2 linked regions of the Ketobacter alkanivorans genome follow. The protein of the gene in region 1 binds, or shares a complex with, the protein of each later gene. Links are inferred from orthologs where the notes say so. Each region holds a gene or a part of one and is shown in the gene's direction. Other genes may lie near its edges.

Evidence for each region.
Region 2: the proteins of lpdA (region 1) and aceF are in contact, whole or in part, in a crystal structure (PDB 1EBD), measured with the Geobacillus stearothermophilus proteins. The link is inferred for Ketobacter alkanivorans from one-to-one orthologs. Residues at the interface, in WP_049624544.1 of Geobacillus stearothermophilus: Pro340, Ser341, Asp344, Tyr345, Arg403, Asp406, Val408, Glu431, Ala432, Gly433, Asp438; in WP_033016211.1 of Geobacillus stearothermophilus: Ile130, Ala131, Met132, Pro133, Arg136, Arg140, Glu141, Asn155, Arg157.

Annotation. Positions count from the first base shown.
Region 1 is NZ_CP022684.1:418,329-426,659, reverse strand. What follows is about bases 2,168-5,135. They hold lpdA (dihydrolipoyl dehydrogenase), read left to right. Parts: upstream 2,168-2,915; coding sequence 2,916-4,355; downstream 4,356-5,135. Other genes in these bases: sucC (ADP-forming succinate--CoA ligase subunit beta), read left to right, coding at 4,548-5,135; odhB (2-oxoglutarate dehydrogenase complex dihydrolipoyllysine-residue succinyltransferase), read left to right, coding at 2,168-2,845. In the rest of the region: Kalk_RS01950 (2-oxoglutarate dehydrogenase E1 component), read left to right, coding at 1-1,538; more of odhB, read left to right, coding at 1,604-2,167; more of sucC, read left to right, coding at 5,136-5,708; sucD (succinate--CoA ligase subunit alpha), read left to right, coding at 5,719-6,591; Kalk_RS01925 (lysophospholipid acyltransferase family protein), read left to right, coding at 6,747-7,592; Kalk_RS01920 (bifunctional diguanylate cyclase/phosphodiesterase), read right to left, coding at 7,579-8,331. UniProt on the Escherichia coli protein: Lipoamide dehydrogenase is a component of the glycine cleavage system as well as of the alpha-ketoacid dehydrogenase complexes.
Region 2 is NZ_CP022684.1:4,095,763-4,104,068, forward strand. What follows is about bases 2,875-5,817. They hold aceF (dihydrolipoyllysine-residue acetyltransferase), read left to right. Parts: upstream 2,875-3,498; coding sequence 3,499-5,136; downstream 5,137-5,817. Other genes in these bases: aceE (pyruvate dehydrogenase (acetyl-transferring), homodimeric type), read left to right, coding at 2,875-3,483; Kalk_RS17580 (hypothetical protein), read right to left, coding at 5,175-5,669. Also shown: Kalk_RS17565 (hypothetical protein), read left to right, coding at 1-706; more of aceE, read left to right, coding at 823-2,874; threonine-phosphate decarboxylase CobD, read right to left, coding at 6,132-7,178; adenosylcobinamide-phosphate synthase CbiB, read right to left, coding at 7,141-8,103; Kalk_RS17595 (cobyric acid synthase), read left to right, coding at 8,142-8,306.

The DNA of each region.
Region 1 (8,331 bases):
ACCCGGAAGCCGTGCTGTTTGTCACGCAGATGGCAATTGATTTCCGTCAGCAGTTTAAGAAAGACGTGGTTATAGATCTGATTTGTTATCGTGCTCGAGGTCACAATGAGGCTGACGAACCCTCAATAACCCAACCAATGATGTATTCGGTGATTCGCGAAAAGAAAAACCCTCGCGAAATTTATTCCAATAAGTTGGTTGAGCAGGGAGCGTTCGAAGAGCAAAGAATCGCTACCATGATGGATGACTATCGTAGCGCTCTAGACAACGGTCAGCATGTGGTTAAGTCGTTGGTCAAAAAGCCAAACACAGAGTTGTTCGTGGATTGGGCACCCTACATCGGTCACGATTATGAAGCCTATTACGATACCAGCGTCGATGTGAAGGTTATCCACGATCTCGCTCAGAAGTTAAGCCTGGTACCGGATGGCTTTGCGGTGCAACGACAGGTTTCAAAGATCCGTGAAGACCGCTTGAAAATGGCCGCCGGCGCGTTGTCCATAGATTGGGGTTTTGCCGAAACGATGGCTTACGCGACCTTGCTTGATCAGGGTTTCCCGGTGCGACTTACCGGGCAGGATGTAGGCAGGGGAACTTTCTCCCATCGTCACGCGGTGATGCATAACCAGAAAGAACCTGGAATTCACGTACCGCTTAAAACAATCCCTGCGAAAGGAATTCGTTTTGATCTGTACGATTCGCTGCTGTCAGAAGAAGCGGTGCTTGCATTCGAATACGGCTATTCCACAACATCTCCTGGGGGGCTGGTTATCTGGGAGGCCCAGTTTGGTGACTTCGCTAATGGCGCCCAAGTTGTTATCGACCAGTTTATTTCCTCCGGTGAGCATAAATGGATGCGCTTATGCGGTTTGACCATGCTGCTACCTCATGGATACGAAGGGCAGGGGCCGGAGCATTCTTCTGCCAGGTTAGAGCGTTTCCTGCAATTATGTGCAGAGCACAACATGCAAGTATGCGTTCCTTCTACGCCTGCTCAGGTGTACCACATGTTGCGTCGCCAGGCGATACGCCCTTTGCGTAAACCTCTTATCGTAATGTCACCCAAGAGCCTGCTGCGACACAAACTGGCAAAATCCAGTTTGGATGAATTGGCCAATGGCCATTTCAAGGTTGTATTGGACGATGCGTGGGAACACGATCCAAAACAAATTGAACGTGTGATTCTGTGCAGCGGTAAGGTTTATTACGATCTATTTGAGTATCGGGCGCATCACGACATCAAGAACACACTGATTCTTCGGGTCGAGCAATTATATCCTTTCCCTGAACAGGAAATGCTGGCGATGCTGAAGCCATACAGCAAAATCAAGCATGCTGTTTGGTGTCAGGAAGAACCCATGAACCAGGGTGCCTGGTATTGCAGTCAGCATCACATGAGACATGTTTTCCACACCATCAGCCCGAATCTGTTGTTGCAGTACGCCGGTCGTGGTGGGTCTGCAGCTCCTGCGGCTGGCTATATGTCGCTTCACCTTGAAGAACAAAATCGGCTTGTTGAAACCGCTTTCAACATATAAACCAAAACAGACTAGTAGCAAACCCAGTATTTGGTTGTGAAGAAATTGGTAATAAAGGAACACAAATGACAACTGAAATTAAAGCTCCACAATTTCCAGAGGCGGTTGCAGACGGTACAGTAGCGACTTGGCATAAAAAGCCCGGTGAGGCCATTTCTCGCGATGAGCTTTTGGTAGATATCGAAACAGATAAAGTGGTGTTGGAAGTAGTCGCACCTCACGATGGTGTTGTCGGAAAAATTCTGAAGAATGAAGGTGACACGGTATTAAGCCAGGAGTTGGTGGGCTATCTGGAAGAAGGTAGTGGAGCAGCAGCTTCTGAGCCTGCCGCACCGGCTCAGGAAACTGCTGCGCCAGCCGCAGAAGCCGATGCTGGTAAAGTTGAAGATGGTTGGGGCCCTGCGGTACGCAAGCTGATATCAGAAAACAACCTCGATCCCAGTAAGATCAAAGGCACCGGTAAAGGTGGCCGCATTACAAAAGAAGATGTGCTCAATCACCTCAAAGGTGGTGCTGCAAAAGCAGCTGTTGCTGAATCTGCACCCAAGACTGAAACGTCAGCCGCTCCGATGCCAGCCGGGGCTGCCTCCGGCATCAACTTTGGTGATCGTGAAGAACGACGAGTTCCGATGACTCGTTTGCGCGCCAGGGTTGCCGAACGACTGCTTGCTGCACAGCATAATTCAGCCATGCTGACTACGTTTAACGAAGTCAACATGAAGCCTGTAATGGAGATGCGTAAGAACTACAAAGATATGTTCGAAAAAGCGCACGGTCATCGCTTGGGCTTCATGTCGTTCTTTACCATGGCTGCTACCGAAGCTCTGAAGAAATACCCCTCAGTGAATGCATCTATTGACGATAACGACATCGTCTACCACGGTTACTACGATATCGGCGTAGCCGTTTCTACCGAGCGTGGTTTGGTTGTGCCTATATTGCGCGATGTGGACAAGATGGGCTTTGCGGAAATCGAAGGCAAAATCGTTGAATACGGTAACAAGGCTCAGTCGGGCAAGCTCTCGCTGGAAGACATGACTGGCGGCACGTTCACAATATCTAACGGCGGGGTTTTCGGCTCTCTTTGGTCCACTCCAATTTTGAATCCACCGCAAACCGCCATTCTTGGTATGCACAAAATTCAAGAGCGTCCAATGGCTGTTAACGGCAAAGTTGAAATTCTACCAATGATGTATCTGGCGCTCTCCTACGATCACCGCCTGATTGACGGCAAGGAAGCAGTGCAGTTCCTTGTAGCTATCAAAGAGCTATTGGAAGATCCAGCTCGCATGCTGTTGGACCTGTAATATTATTTTGAGCGCTCACATTGGTGGGCGCGTTCACAAATTCATGCAGAATGATTAATGGGAAATTGTCATGGCTAAGTCGTTTGATGTCGTTGTAATCGGTGGTGGCCCAGGGGGTTATGCTGCCGCAATCAAAGCTGCCCATCTTGGTTTAAATGCCGCCTGTATTGACATGTATATCAACAAGGATGGTAAACCATCTCTGGGTGGCACCTGTGCCAATGTAGGCTGTATTCCTTCCAAGGCATTATTGGATTCTTCTTGGAAGTATCATGAAGCACAGGAAGGGCTTGCGGTACACGGCATTGATGTAAAAAGCGTTAAAATGAACGTTGCTGAAATGATTAAGCGCAAAGATGCCATCGTTAAAAGGCAGGCCGATGGTGTGGCTATGTTGCTGAAAGCAAATGGTGTAACCTGGTTGCAGGGGCGAGGTAAATTATTGTCTGGAAAGCAGGTGGAATTTACCCCCCACGAAGGTGAAGTTGAGGTGCTTCAGGCAGAAAATGTGATCCTGGCGGCTGGCTCTGAACCGATAAAATTGCCAATGGCACCATTGCATGATGGTCTTGTGGTTGATAATTCCGGAGCACTTGAGTTCACTCAGGTACCCAAAAAGCTGGGTGTTATCGGCGCGGGCATCATTGGCTTGGAGCTGGGTAGCGTGTGGAGTCGCTTGGGTTCTGAAGTTGTAGTGCTGGAAGCTATGGATACCTTTTTACCTATGGTTGATCGCCAGGTTGGCAAAGAGCTGCTGAAAAACCTGAAAGCTCAGAATATTGATGTTCGTCTTTCTGCTCGCGTTACTGGAACCAAAGTTGAAAAGAACAAGGTAACGGTTGAGTTCAGTGATTCTGAAAGCGATCAATCAATGGTGGTTGATAAATTGATTGTTGCAGTTGGACGTCGTCCTTATACCGAAGAATTATTCTCTGCCGATAGTGGTGTTAACCTGGATGAGCGCGGTTTTATATTTGTTAATCAAAGCTGTGCTACGGATGTTCCTGGCGTGTACGCGATAGGTGATATTGTTCGTGGCCCGGCACTGGCTCATAAAGCGACTGAAGAAGGTGTGATGGTTGCGGAAATCATCAGTGGGCATAACACAGCAATTAATTACGACTGTATTCCTTCTGTTGTTTATACACATCCAGAGGTTGCCTGGGCTGGCGTAACAGAAGAGCAGGTTAAAGCCAGTGGTGATGCCTACAAAACCGGTGTGTTTGCCTTCGCTGCCAATGGGCGGGCCGCCGCCGCCAACGAAACCGGTGGTTTCGTTAAGGTTATTTCCGATGAGAATACAGACCGAGTGCTTGGAGTTCACATAGTTGGGCCGCAGGCGTCTGAAATTATCATGCAGGCTATTATTGCCATGGAGTTTGGTGCTAGCACCGAGGATCTCCAAATGATGGTGTTCGCGCATCCCGGGTTGTCTGAAGTGTTCCATGAGGCTTGTTTGGATGTTGACGGTAAGGCCATTCACTCGGCCAAGCGCAAACGTAAGAAGTAACAATGAAGTTTTAAAGTTTGATAGGGTTAGGGAGACTTAACCCTATCTTTTTTGCTGGACTACGACTGTTCAGACAGTAGGCAGATTAACGTCTACTTCGCGCAATTCGCGCAAACTGGTGCGAGGGAAAATAATCGCGTCATGCATGTTTAACGTGGATGTTCCACACAAAATCAGATCGATGGTGAGCCAATGAACTTACATGAGTATCAAGCCAAGCAGTTGTTCGCTCAGTACGGCCTGCCTGTTTCCAAGGGTATTGCAGCGAGCACTCCCCATGAAGCAGCAGAAGCCGCTGACGTGATCGGGGGTAATCGCTGGGTTGTTAAAGCACAGGTACACGCAGGGGGGCGTGGTAAAGCGGGTGGCGTTAAGCTGGTCAGCTCTAAAGAGGAAATTATCGAGTTTGCGAAAGCAAAGCTTGGTACCAACCTGGTAACGTATCAGACTGACGCGAAAGGCCAGCCTGTTAATAAGATTCTTGTCGAAACCTGCACAGACATCGATCAAGAGCTGTATCTGGGAGCGGTCGTGGATCGTGCTACCCGTCGCGTTGTGTTTATGGCGTCGACCGAAGGTGGTGTTGAGATCGAGAAGGTTGCTGAAGAAACGCCAGAGAAAATTCTCAAGGCAGAGATTGATCCGCTGATCGGTGCTCAGCCATATCAAGCGCGTAATCTGGGCTACCAGTTGGGCCTGACTAATGATCAGGTTAAACAGTTCACCAAAATTTTCATGGGGCTGGCAAAGCTGTTCGAAGAGAAAGACATTTCTTTGATCGAAGTTAACCCTCTGGTTATCACGTCAGAAGGTAATCTGCATTGCCTGGATGCCAAGTTGGTTATTGATGGTAATGCTGTGTTGCGTCACCCAGATGTTGCGGATATGTATGATCCATCTCAAGAAGACGAGCGTGAGCGTCGTGCTGCTGAATGGGATCTGAACTATGTTGCGCTGGAAGGCAATATCGGCTGCATGGTGAATGGCGCCGGTTTGGCCATGGCCACCATGGATCTGATCAAACTGAAAGGTGGCCAGCCAGCTAACTTCCTAGATGTTGGCGGCGGTGCTACTAAAGAGCGTGTGACTGAAGCGTTCAAAATCATTTTGTCTGATGACAGCGTGGAAGCGGTGTTGGTTAACATATTCGGCGGTATTGTTCGTTGTGACTTGATTGCTGAAGGTGTTATTGGGGCCGTGCAGGAAGTTGGTGTTAAGGTTCCTGTTGTTGTTCGCCTTGAAGGTAATAACGCAGAGCTTGGTGCCAAGATCTTGTCAGAAAGTGGTATGAACATTATTGCAGCAACCGGTTTCAACGATGCTGCTGAAAAAGTCGTTGCATCGGTGAAGTGAGAGGGTAATCATGAGCGTTTTAATTAACAAAGACACTAAAGTCATCTGCCAGGGTTTCACTGGTGCTCAAGGTACCTTGCACAGCACTCAAGCAATTGAGTACGGTACTAAAATGGTTGGCGGTGTAACACCCGGCAAGGGCGGTACCGAGCACTTGGGTTTGCCAGTGTTCAATACCGTGGCAGAAGCAAAAGCAGCCACTGACTGTGATGCAACTGTGATTTATGTGCCTGCTGCGTTCTGTAAGGATTCCATCTTGGAAGCGGCAGATGCTGGCATCCCTTTGATCGTCTGTATTACTGAAGGCATTCCTGTTTTGGATATGCTTTACGTGAAAGAATATGTGACTCAGAAAGGCCTGCGTCTTATCGGTCCTAACTGCCCTGGTATCATCACTCCTGGAGAGTGCAAAATCGGTATCATGCCTGGCCATATCCATCAGCCTGGCAAAGTCGGTATTGTATCTCGTTCTGGTACACTGACTTATGAAGCAGTTAACCAAACTACTGCCCTAGGTTTTGGTCAGAGCACCTGTATTGGTATTGGCGGAGACCCGATCCCAGGTACTACCTTTATTGATGCATTGGCTTTGTTACAGGAAGATCCGCAAACCGAAGCGATCATCATGGTTGGTGAGATCGGTGGAACAGCAGAAGAAGAAGCTGCTGAGTTCATCAAGAATAACGTAACCAAGCCTGTTGTATCTTATATCGCTGGTGTGACTGCTCCTGCTGGAAAGCGTATGGGCCACGCCGGTGCTATTATCGCTGGTGGTAAAGGTACAGCCGATGATAAGTTTGCTGCATTGCAAGCTGCTGGCGTTAAAACAGTTCGTAACCCCTCCGAGATGGGTGTTGCGCTGAAAGAGTTGACCGGCTGGTAATACGGCCTTTTAACTTGATCAATAAGAACCGGCTGCGGGAAACTGTTAGCCGGTTTTTTATTTTAGAGATATTTGAGACAATGTCTCCACCTGCCGTGAGGCAGCTACCAATTTCTTAATAATGTATTGCTTGCGCACTGACTACGAGACCAAATATGGGATACCAACACAAACCGTTCGACACTGAATTGCTCTCTGAGGCGCAACTTTGGAAACTGACAGCGCCCTTAAGGACGTACTTCAGTCCAAAATTTTATGGGTTGGATAAGTTGGATCCAAACAAGCCGACTTTACTTGTGGGTAATCACACAATATATGGTGTAGTGGATGTGCCGGTTTTTTTGGCACAGATTTATCGAGAGCGAGGGGTTCTGGTTCGTGCGTTAGCGGATCATCAGCATTACGATATACCCTTGTGGCGTAACATGCTGGACAAGACCGGAGGGGTAGAGGGGACTCGTGAAAATTGCTCGGAGTTAATGAAGTTGGGCGAGCATATTTTGGTGTTCCCCGGCGGCGCCAGAGAAGTGAGTAAACGAAAGGGTGAGCAGTATCAGCTGACATGGAAGCGTCGTACGGGCTTTTGCAGCATGGCTATCCAGCATGGCTATAATATATTGCCGTTCGCCGCTGTTGGCCCGGATGATATGTACGACATTCTACTGGATGCTGATGATATCGTTCAGTCGCCCTTGGGTAAGCTGTTAAAAAGAACCGGCTTGCTGGAAAGGAAAGGTTTACTACGCGGTGGCGATATTATCATGCCGATTACCCGTGGCTTGGGGTTAACCTCTCTGCCTCGCCCGGAGCGTTTTTATTTTGCCATCGGTGATGAAATTGATGTTTCCGAACTTAAGGGGAGCGAGAACGATCAAGACGTTTTGTTTGAGTTGCGGGATAAAGTGGCCTTTTCAATTCAGGATCTGATCGGAGAACTGCTGTCCATTCGAGAGAATGATGTCGATAAAGGTATTTTGCGCAGAATTCTTACCCGCCTGTAGTAGAGGAATGCCATTGATCGAAGTTCCTGATGTTTTCGTATAGGTCTGCTACGCTCATGGGCTTACCGTAATAGTAGCCCTGTACGAAATCACACTGATTTTCTTTTAGGAAGTCTGCTTGTTCAATGATCTCAACCCCTTCTGCCACTACGCGCAGGCCTAGCTTGTGAGCCATTGCAATTACTGCGCTGGTGATTTCCATATCATCCTTGTCCTTGGGAATGTCCATGACAAAGGAGCGATCCACTTTAAGAACGTGAATCGGCAGTCGTTTCAAGTAATTCAGAGATGAATATCCCGTACCAAAGTCGTCAATGGCCAGGATGATGCCGAGTTGTTTCAACATGTTCAGTGTGGCAATGGTTGAGTCCACATTCTCCATCAACAGACTTTCTGTGATCTCCACCTCCAGTTGCTGACTTTCGATTCCTGTCGTTGAAATCAGATCACTTATGACGGTAACCAGGTTTGCATCATGGAACTGTCGTGGCGATATGTTCACCGCTACATGACCATCTTTTGGTAACAGTCCGCGTTCGGTAAATTGTTTAATGTGCTGGCAGGCGCTGCGTAACACCCACTCGCCTAATGGCAGAATCAAGCCGGAATCTTCTGCAACAGGAATGAAATCTGACGGGGGTATAAATCCCTTTTCAGGATGTATCCAACGCAACAGTGCCTCATAGCCGATCAGTTTTCCGGTGTTTAAATCGACTTGAGGTTGATAGTAAAGTTCGAA
Region 2 (8,306 bases), 3.7 Mb from region 1 along the record:
TATTCTTCCCCCTGTATTGCTTGCCTGGTATTTCGCCGAAATGCACGAGCGCTGGTTTTTCTCCTTTCTGGAGGCGGTGGCAGCGGTGATCGTGTTTGTGGCGTGTCTGGATTACCGTAAGGTTGAAGCAGGGCTGATCCCGTTTCTGAAGCGTTGGCGTAACCGTGAGTGGCAGTCAGCCTACGAACATGGCTCTCAGAGTTTTGACTATGGTCGCATGGTCAGCCCGGGCGAGTTGCTGAGCCAGACCATTACCCAGTATTGGGTGCGAGTAAATCAGACCCTGTTTGCGCCTTTGTTTTGGTTTGCCATTTTTGGTCTGGCTGGGTTGGTGTTGTATGCGCTGACATCCCTGCTGGAGCGTGAAACTGATGAGGACTGTCCGGGTTGGAAAAAAATCGGCATCGAATTTTTATACGCGCTGGATGGTGTGCCCGCTCGGGCCATTGCGCTCACCATCGCAGCATTGTGTTTTAACGGCAAAGTGGTCGCCGTTGCCATGCGTCGTTTCCGTGCGACCGATCGGGAAGCGGAAGTGGTGCTTAAGTTAGCGGTAAAGATGGGGTTGGATTTTCAGGATCTGCCCCTGGATGACGAAGAAATGGCCTCAGAAGGCGCTCGCCGCATCCATGCTGCTCAAGATTTGCGCAGTAACGTGTTCGTTTTTTGGTTAGTCGTACTTGCGGTTCTAACCATTATCGCCTGAGACAGAACATCCTCTGCCTCTCGGGTGCCCACAAATGTCATCCCAATCCTATACTGTTGAGAGTGACTTAATTTAATGCAGGGCCACAAGCCCTCGTGACCAGGAGTTTTGTCTATATGGCTCGTGAACGTTTTTATGGTGACAGTGATCCTGTCGAAACCCAGGAGTGGCTGGATGCGCTGGCCTCGGTGCTCGAAAGCGAGGGGCCGGAGCGGGCTAAATACCTCCTCGATAGAATGGGGGAGAAAGCGCGCCAGGCCGGTTTACAGGTCAATGACCTCACCACGCCGTACGTCAATACCATTGCCCCCGAATACCAGGCACAGATGCCGGGCGACCATTTTATGGAGCGCCGTATTCGCTCTTTGATTCGCTGGAATGCATTGGCCATGGTGCAGCGCGCCAACCTCACTGATGATGAGTTGGGCGGTCATATTTCCAGTTTTGCGTCTTCGGCAACGCTCTACGATGTGGGCTTTAACCATTTTTTTCGGGCAGCCAGTGAAACCTTCGGTGGCGATCTGATTTTCTATCAGGGTCACTCAGCACCGGGTATTTATGCGCGCGCTTTTTTAGAAGGCCGTATCAGCGAGAAGCAGATCGAGAACTTCCGTCGCGAAGTGAGTCAGGAGGGGTTGTCCTCTTATCCGCACCCGTGGTTGATGCCTAATTTCTGGCAGTTCCCTACTGTGTCTATGGGGTTAGGTCCGATCCAGGCGATTTATCAAGCCCACTTTATGAAGTACCTGCAAAATCGCGAGTTGATCAAGAAAGATGATCGCAAGGTGTGGGCGTTTTTGGGTGATGGCGAAACCGATGAACCGGAATCCCTGGGCTGTATATCCCTGGCAGGCAGGGAAAAACTCGATAACCTTGTGTTTGTGGTGAACTGTAATTTGCAGCGTCTGGATGGTCCGGTACGTGGTAACGGCAAAATCATTCAAGAGTTGGAAGGCGTTTTTCGTGGTGCCGGCTGGAATGTTATAAAAGTGGTTTGGGGCCGACGCTGGGATCCGTTGCTGGCTCGTGACGGTGAAGGGGTGTTACGCAAACGCATGGAAGAGTGCGTCGATGGCGAATACCAGAGCTTCAAAAACCATGGCGGTGCGTTTACCCGAGAGCATTTCTTCAACAAGTATCCGGAACTGGGTGCGATGGTTGAGCATATGAGTGATGAAGAAATTTATCAGCTCAATCGTGGTGGACACGATCCCTTTAAAGTATTTGCCGCTTACCACGCTGCCATGAATCACAAAGGGCAACCCACTGTGATCCTGGCCAAAACAGTGAAGGGTTATGGCATGGGGTCTGGTGAGGCTGCCAATAAAAGCCATCAGATGAAAACCCTGGATATGGAAAGCTTAAAGGCATTCCGCAACCGTTTCGACATGCCCTTTAACGATGAAGAACTGAAAAAGATTCCTTTCTATCGCCCGGCAGACGACAGTAACGAAATGCGTTATCTGCATGAGCGTCGCAATTCGCTGGGTGGGTATTTGCCTTCCCGCCGTACAGAAAGTGAAAAGCTGGAAATTCCAGAATTGGGTGTGTTTGGACCTTTACTGGAAGGCTCCGGTGGCCGTGAGATGTCCACCACCATGGCGCTGGTGCGGATGATGAATTCTCTTATCAAGCAGAAATCCATCGGTGAGCGTGTTGTGCCTATTGTTCCGGATGAGGCTCGTACCTTTGGTATGGAAGGCATGTTCCGGCAATTGGGAATATATTCTGCGGTGGGTCAGCTGTACAAGCCTGCCGATAGCGAGCAGGTGATGTATTACCGCGAGGATATCAAGGGCCGCATTCTGGAAGAGGGTATTAACGAAGCGGGGGCGATGTCTGCCTGGATTGCGGCGGCTACGTCCTACTCTGTGAACAATCACCCGATGATTCCGTTCTACATTTTCTACTCCATGTTTGGATTCCAGCGCATTGGTGATCTGGCTTGGGCTGCCGGTGATTCTCAGGCGCGTGGTTTCTTGATTGGTGCCACGGCCGGCCGCACCACTTTGAACGGGGAAGGCCTGCAGCATCAGGATGGTCACAGTCATGTGCTGGCGTCCACCATCCCCAATTGCGTGGCCTATGATGTGGCTTACGCCTATGAGCTGGCGGTGGTTCTACACGATGGTTTGCGGCGTATGTATCAAGAGCAGGAAAACGTCTTCTATTACATAACCGTTGAGAACGAAAACTATGAGCATCCTGCCATGCCGAAAGGGGCGGAAGCGGGCATTCTCAAAGGCATGTATTTGCTGAAAGAGGGCGATGGCAACAACAAGTTACGCGTTCAATTGCTGGGTAGCGGTTCTATTCTGCGTGAGGTGGAAGCAGCTGCTGAGTTGTTGCAGGACGTTTATGGGGTGACTTCCGATATCTGGAGTGTTACCAGCTTCACCGAGTTGCGTAATGAAGGGTTGCAGAAGCAGCGCTGGAACATGTTGCATCCGGAAGAAGAGCCGAGGGTGCCCTATGTCACCAAGGCACTGCGGGCTCGTAAGGCGCCGGTGGTGGCCGCTTCTGATTACATCAAAACTCACGCGGATCAGATTCGTCCCTTTGTGCGCAATCATTACACTGCATTGGGTACGGATGGCTTCGGGCGCAGTGATTCCCGTGAACAGCTGCGTCATTTCTTTGAAGTGGATCGTTACTTCATCACGGTGGCTGCATTGAATTCCCTGGCGGACAAAGGCCTGTTGGGCCGCAGCAAGGTGGCCGACGCCTTGCGCCGTTTTGGCATCAAGGCAGAAAAACCCTACCCACCTCATGTGTGATCAAGGAGAACGACCGTGGCAGTGAAAGACGTGTTAGTGCCCGATCTGGGTGGTACAGATGGGGTGGATGTAATTGAATTATCCGTGCAACCTGGTGATCGGGTTGAGAAAGAAGATACCTTGTTGGTTCTCGAATCCGACAAAGCAACAGTGGAAGTGCCATCACCGTTCAGTGGTGTTGTCTCCTCATTTTCTGTATCCATCGGCCAGACCGTGAAAGAAGGCGATGTGGTGGCGCAGATGGAGGTGGAGGAGGCAGGCGCTGCGGCCGCTACCAGCAAGCCCAAAGATAAAGCCCCTGAGCAGCCTGCTGCGATGGCCTCAAGCCAGCCCAGTCGTGCTGCCAGTGAGACGGCGGGTAAAGCGGAAGCCGCAGCTGCCAGCAGCAGTCAGGTGGAAGTGGTGGCGGTGCCGGATATTGGTGGTGCCGAAGATGTCGAGGTGATTGAGGTTTCCGTACAGGAAGGCGATCAGCTTGAAGCGGAACAAACCATGGTGGTGTTGGAATCCGATAAAGCAACCATGGAGGTGCCTTGTCCTACAGCGGGAACCGTGCGTAAGGTGCTGCTTAAAGTGGGCGACAAGGTGTCTCAGGGTGCGTCTGTTCTGGAGTTGCTGGTGGTGGGTAAGGCTGATGTTGCCAGCGCCAAGGCAGATAGCAGGCCCGCCGCTGATCCTGATCCTAAACCGGTCCCTAAATCGGCCCCTAAACCGGCCCCTAAATCAGATATTGTAGATAGAGGCCCGAGCAAGCGGGTTCATGCTGGCCCCGCAGTGCGGCGGTTGGCGCGCGAGCTGGGCGCGGATCTGGCTGAGGTTAAAGCCAGCGGCCCCCGTGCTCGTATCCTTAAAGAAGATGTGCATGCGTACGTTAAAGGCCGTATGCAGGGTAAGTCGGATACCGTCGTTGCAGGTTCGGGTTTGCCGCCGTTGCCAGAGATTGATTTCACTAAATGGGGTGAGGTAGAAACCGTTGAGCTTGGTAAGATCAACAAGCTGAGTGCGGCTAATCTGCATCGTTCCTGGGTGCACATTCCCCATGTGACTCAGTTTGATGAAGCAGATATCACCAGCCTGGAAGCATTCCGTAAAGCTGAATCGGCAGCGCTGAAAGAGCAAGGTGTAAAGTTGACCCTGCTGGCGTTTATGGTGAAGGCCTGTGCGAAGGCGTTGCAGGCGTATCCGCGTTTTAACAGCTCTTTGAATGCACAGGGCACTCATCTGATCTTCAAGCAGTATGTCAACATTGGCATCGCTGTGGATACGCCTAATGGACTGGTGGTGCCGGTGATTCGTGATGCGGATAAAAAGTCGGTGACAGACATTGCCAAGGATATGCAAACGCTCAGTGAAAAGGCGCGCGCCAAAAAACTGTCTCCTGGTGATATGCAGGGTGGTTGTTTCTCTATTTCATCGTTGGGTGGGATCGGTGGAACGGCCTTTACCCCCATCGTGAACTGGCCAGAGGTATCGATTCTTGGAGTGTCGCGTTCGCAGATGAAACCGGTGTACAACGGTAAGGATTTCGAGCCCAGGTTAATGGTGCCGTTGTCTCTTTCCTATGATCACCGGGTGATAGACGGCGCTGAAGCTGCTCGGTTTACTACCTATTTGTCCGAGCTATTGTCTGACATTCGGCGACTGTTGTTGTAAATCATTCGGTTCTGCGGGTAATCCATTGTCGCTGAAGGTTAAGCGGCAATGGATTTTCTGGCGGTAGGGAATTTAGCGCAGCAGCTTTTGAATTCATCTCGCTCTTTAAAGCTGATGGGGCGATCCATAAAACAGTTCTGCCAGGCTAAGGTCAGGTCTTCTGCGTTGCTGTTGGCACTCAAAGTCACGCCTTTATGTTGATAAATCATCCAGGCGATCGCGGTTGCGTAGCGTAGGTTGGTAGCCAGTTCGCTATGGGGTGATTTTGGAAACTCATGTTGTGATGCCATGCCGCGCACGTGGCTGGCGAGTTCGCAGTCCATCGCTAAATAATGATCCCATACGGCCTGATGCATGGCCTCGGTAATGCCGTAAATGCCAATACCATCACTGCGTTGGAGGTGGTGGCCCATTTCCGATTGATGGCAAGCCGTTGCCTGCAAAAGTCGCTCGGCAACCGGAGATTCTTCGCCCAACTGTTTTAATGTGGGTTGGATTACATACTCTAGGAACTCATGACAGTTAATGCCCATGATTCTACTCCTGTCAAAACACCGTCTTTAGCTATACAAAGCAAAGAGCTTGCCAGTTATCATGGCGTGCGTTTTGTATTCGCTTACTATTAAGATCGGCCTGAACCCGGAATGTTTCAATGAAATAAAGGTTGATTAATGTTGCGTTTGGTAATGTTTGGGAATAACGCGAATTGGGTTGTGTGCCCATTTTTGTCAGAAACTGCCTTGGAAAAGAATAACTTTGCAGTGAATGCTTGAAAGCGCCGATGGAAGCCGCCCAGTTACTAAGAACCGTAATGCATGAAGGACAGGCTTATAGCGGCCAATGGGCATAAAAGTTCGTAAAAAAACAGCTTAACTCTTAGGCTTTGATATAGGTAAGGGTTCTTAAATGGGCTTCTTATATGAAAAAGCGTGTTAACCATTCTTTCGCTTTGCTCAGGCTGAATAAGCCTCGTGATTTGCGAAATGCGAAAACTGTTAAGAATTCCAACACTGCAAGGCAGATTGCAGCCGCTGCAGACCGGGTTTTGTCGTCAGTCCGATTCTGATTTTTCCCCATTGTTCAAACAGCCTCAACAGGACGCCTTGTTGCGCGCAGTGATTATATAACTGCGCAGCCTTATTTGATTCCAGCTGCAGGGTGCAGAACAGCGTGTCGCAACTGATGCTGTGTTGATCAAAATGTTCCAGCAATATTGCTTTTAACTTGATGGAGCTTTGCGCCAGGCGCAGGCGGTTTTGTTGCTGCCAGTGCGTGTCCTGCAAGGCGAGGCTTGCTACATAGGCGGCTGGGTGGCTCACTGCCCAAGGGCCCAATACAGAGCGCAGCGTTTGTTGCAGGTGTTCATTGCAGTAAATGAAGCCCAGCCGCATCCCTGCCAGGCCAAAAAATTTTCCCATAGAGCGCAGTACGATCAGATTGGCAGGCAGTGTTGAGTTGCCAGCAAACACCGAAACTTCCGGTGTCGCGTCCATAAAGGCCTCATCCACCAGCAGGGTGCCTTGCAAAGTATTGAGTGTGTCGGCGAGCGCTATCAGCTCATCGCGCTCGTATCTGTTTGTGGTCGGGTTGTTGGGGTTAATGACGACCACAACATCATGTTTTTGCAGCGGTAGTGAAGGCAGATCATCGTACAAGCGGATCTCATGCCCCAGTTTTTGCCACCAGTAGCGGTGTTCTTCATAGCCTTCACGGGGAATCCAGGTGCGGGCCTGTGGGAACAGGGTTGGCAGGGTTTGAATTGCCCACTGGCTGCCAGGAATGGACAGCACCTCTGCGCCGTAATAATGGTGCGCGGCGCTTTCCAGTTCGGCATAGGAGTCAGGCAGTCGCTGCCAGACGGACAGGGGAATGTCTGGTGGTTGCCAGGAATACGGATTGATGCCTGTGGAAAGATCCAGCCACTGCGCCAGGGGAATAGAGAACAGATCGGCGGCGGCGTGCAGGCGACCACCGTGCTGTGGTGCATCCAGGTTTTGCATGATGTTATCCACCTTGTTGCAGAGAAAACTGGATGACGCCATACAGGATGCCCGGTATGACTAAACAAAGCGCTATACAGATGACCAGGCTGCGATCCACCAGCCGATTAGCTGCAATGATGTGGCGCGGGCAAGCGGGCGTGTTGCCACCGTAGTAGGGCTTGTGCAAGAGCGTGCCGTGATAGGTGGCCGGCCCACCCAGTTGTACATTCAAAGCCCCGGCTCCGGCGCACATTACGGGGCCACCGTTGGGGCTGCTCAGTTGATGGCTGTGTTGCCGCCAGCTGGCAAGCGCCTGGTGTCGGTTGCCAGCCAGGGCATAACACAGGGCGCAGATGCGGGCAGGAAAATAGTTCAGTAGATCGTCGAGTTTGGCTGCGGCCCAGCCAAAATGCAGATAGCGCCGGTTGCGATATCCCCACATGGCATCCAGCGTGTTGGCCAAGCGATACAGCACGGCTCCACTGCCCCCCAGTAACGTAAACCAGAACAGTGCTCCGTAAATGCTGTCGTTGCCGTTTTCCAGTACCGATTCGACAGTGGCTCTGGCGCAACCGGCTTCGTCCAGTTGTTGGCATTCGCGGCTCACGATCATGCTGGTGTGCTGGCGGGCCAGGGGCAGGTCTGCTTGCTCTAACGCACGGTGTACCCGCAGACTGTGCTCAAACAGACTTGTGCGGCCTACACACAGATAGAGCAGCAATATATCGAGTGTGATACCCAGCAGCGAAGCCCCTAGCCAGGTTTGTTGCAGCCACCACAACGCCAGCGGCACGGGTGTCACCGCCAGCAGCCAAGCCAGTAGCCCCAGCAATCGCTGCCGGGTTCTGCTCGCCGGATGATTGATGCGCGATTCCAGGCGCCCGGCCAGACGACCAAAGCCCACCAGGGGGTGATACTGCTTGGGCTCCCCCAGTAACTGGTCCAAACCCAGTGCAATCAAAATTTTAATCACTACAATAGGCACGTCTTCGAGCCCGCCGAAAAAAAGGAAGCGATTGTAGCATGACTGCCAAGACTTTGATGGTGCAGGGCACCACCTCCGACGCTGGAAAATCCACTTTAGTGGCAGCGTTGTGTCGGGTTTTCGCCCGTCGTGGTACCAAAGTGGTGCCGTTTAAACCACAGAATATGGCATTGAACAGTGCGGTGACGGCCGACGGTGGTGAA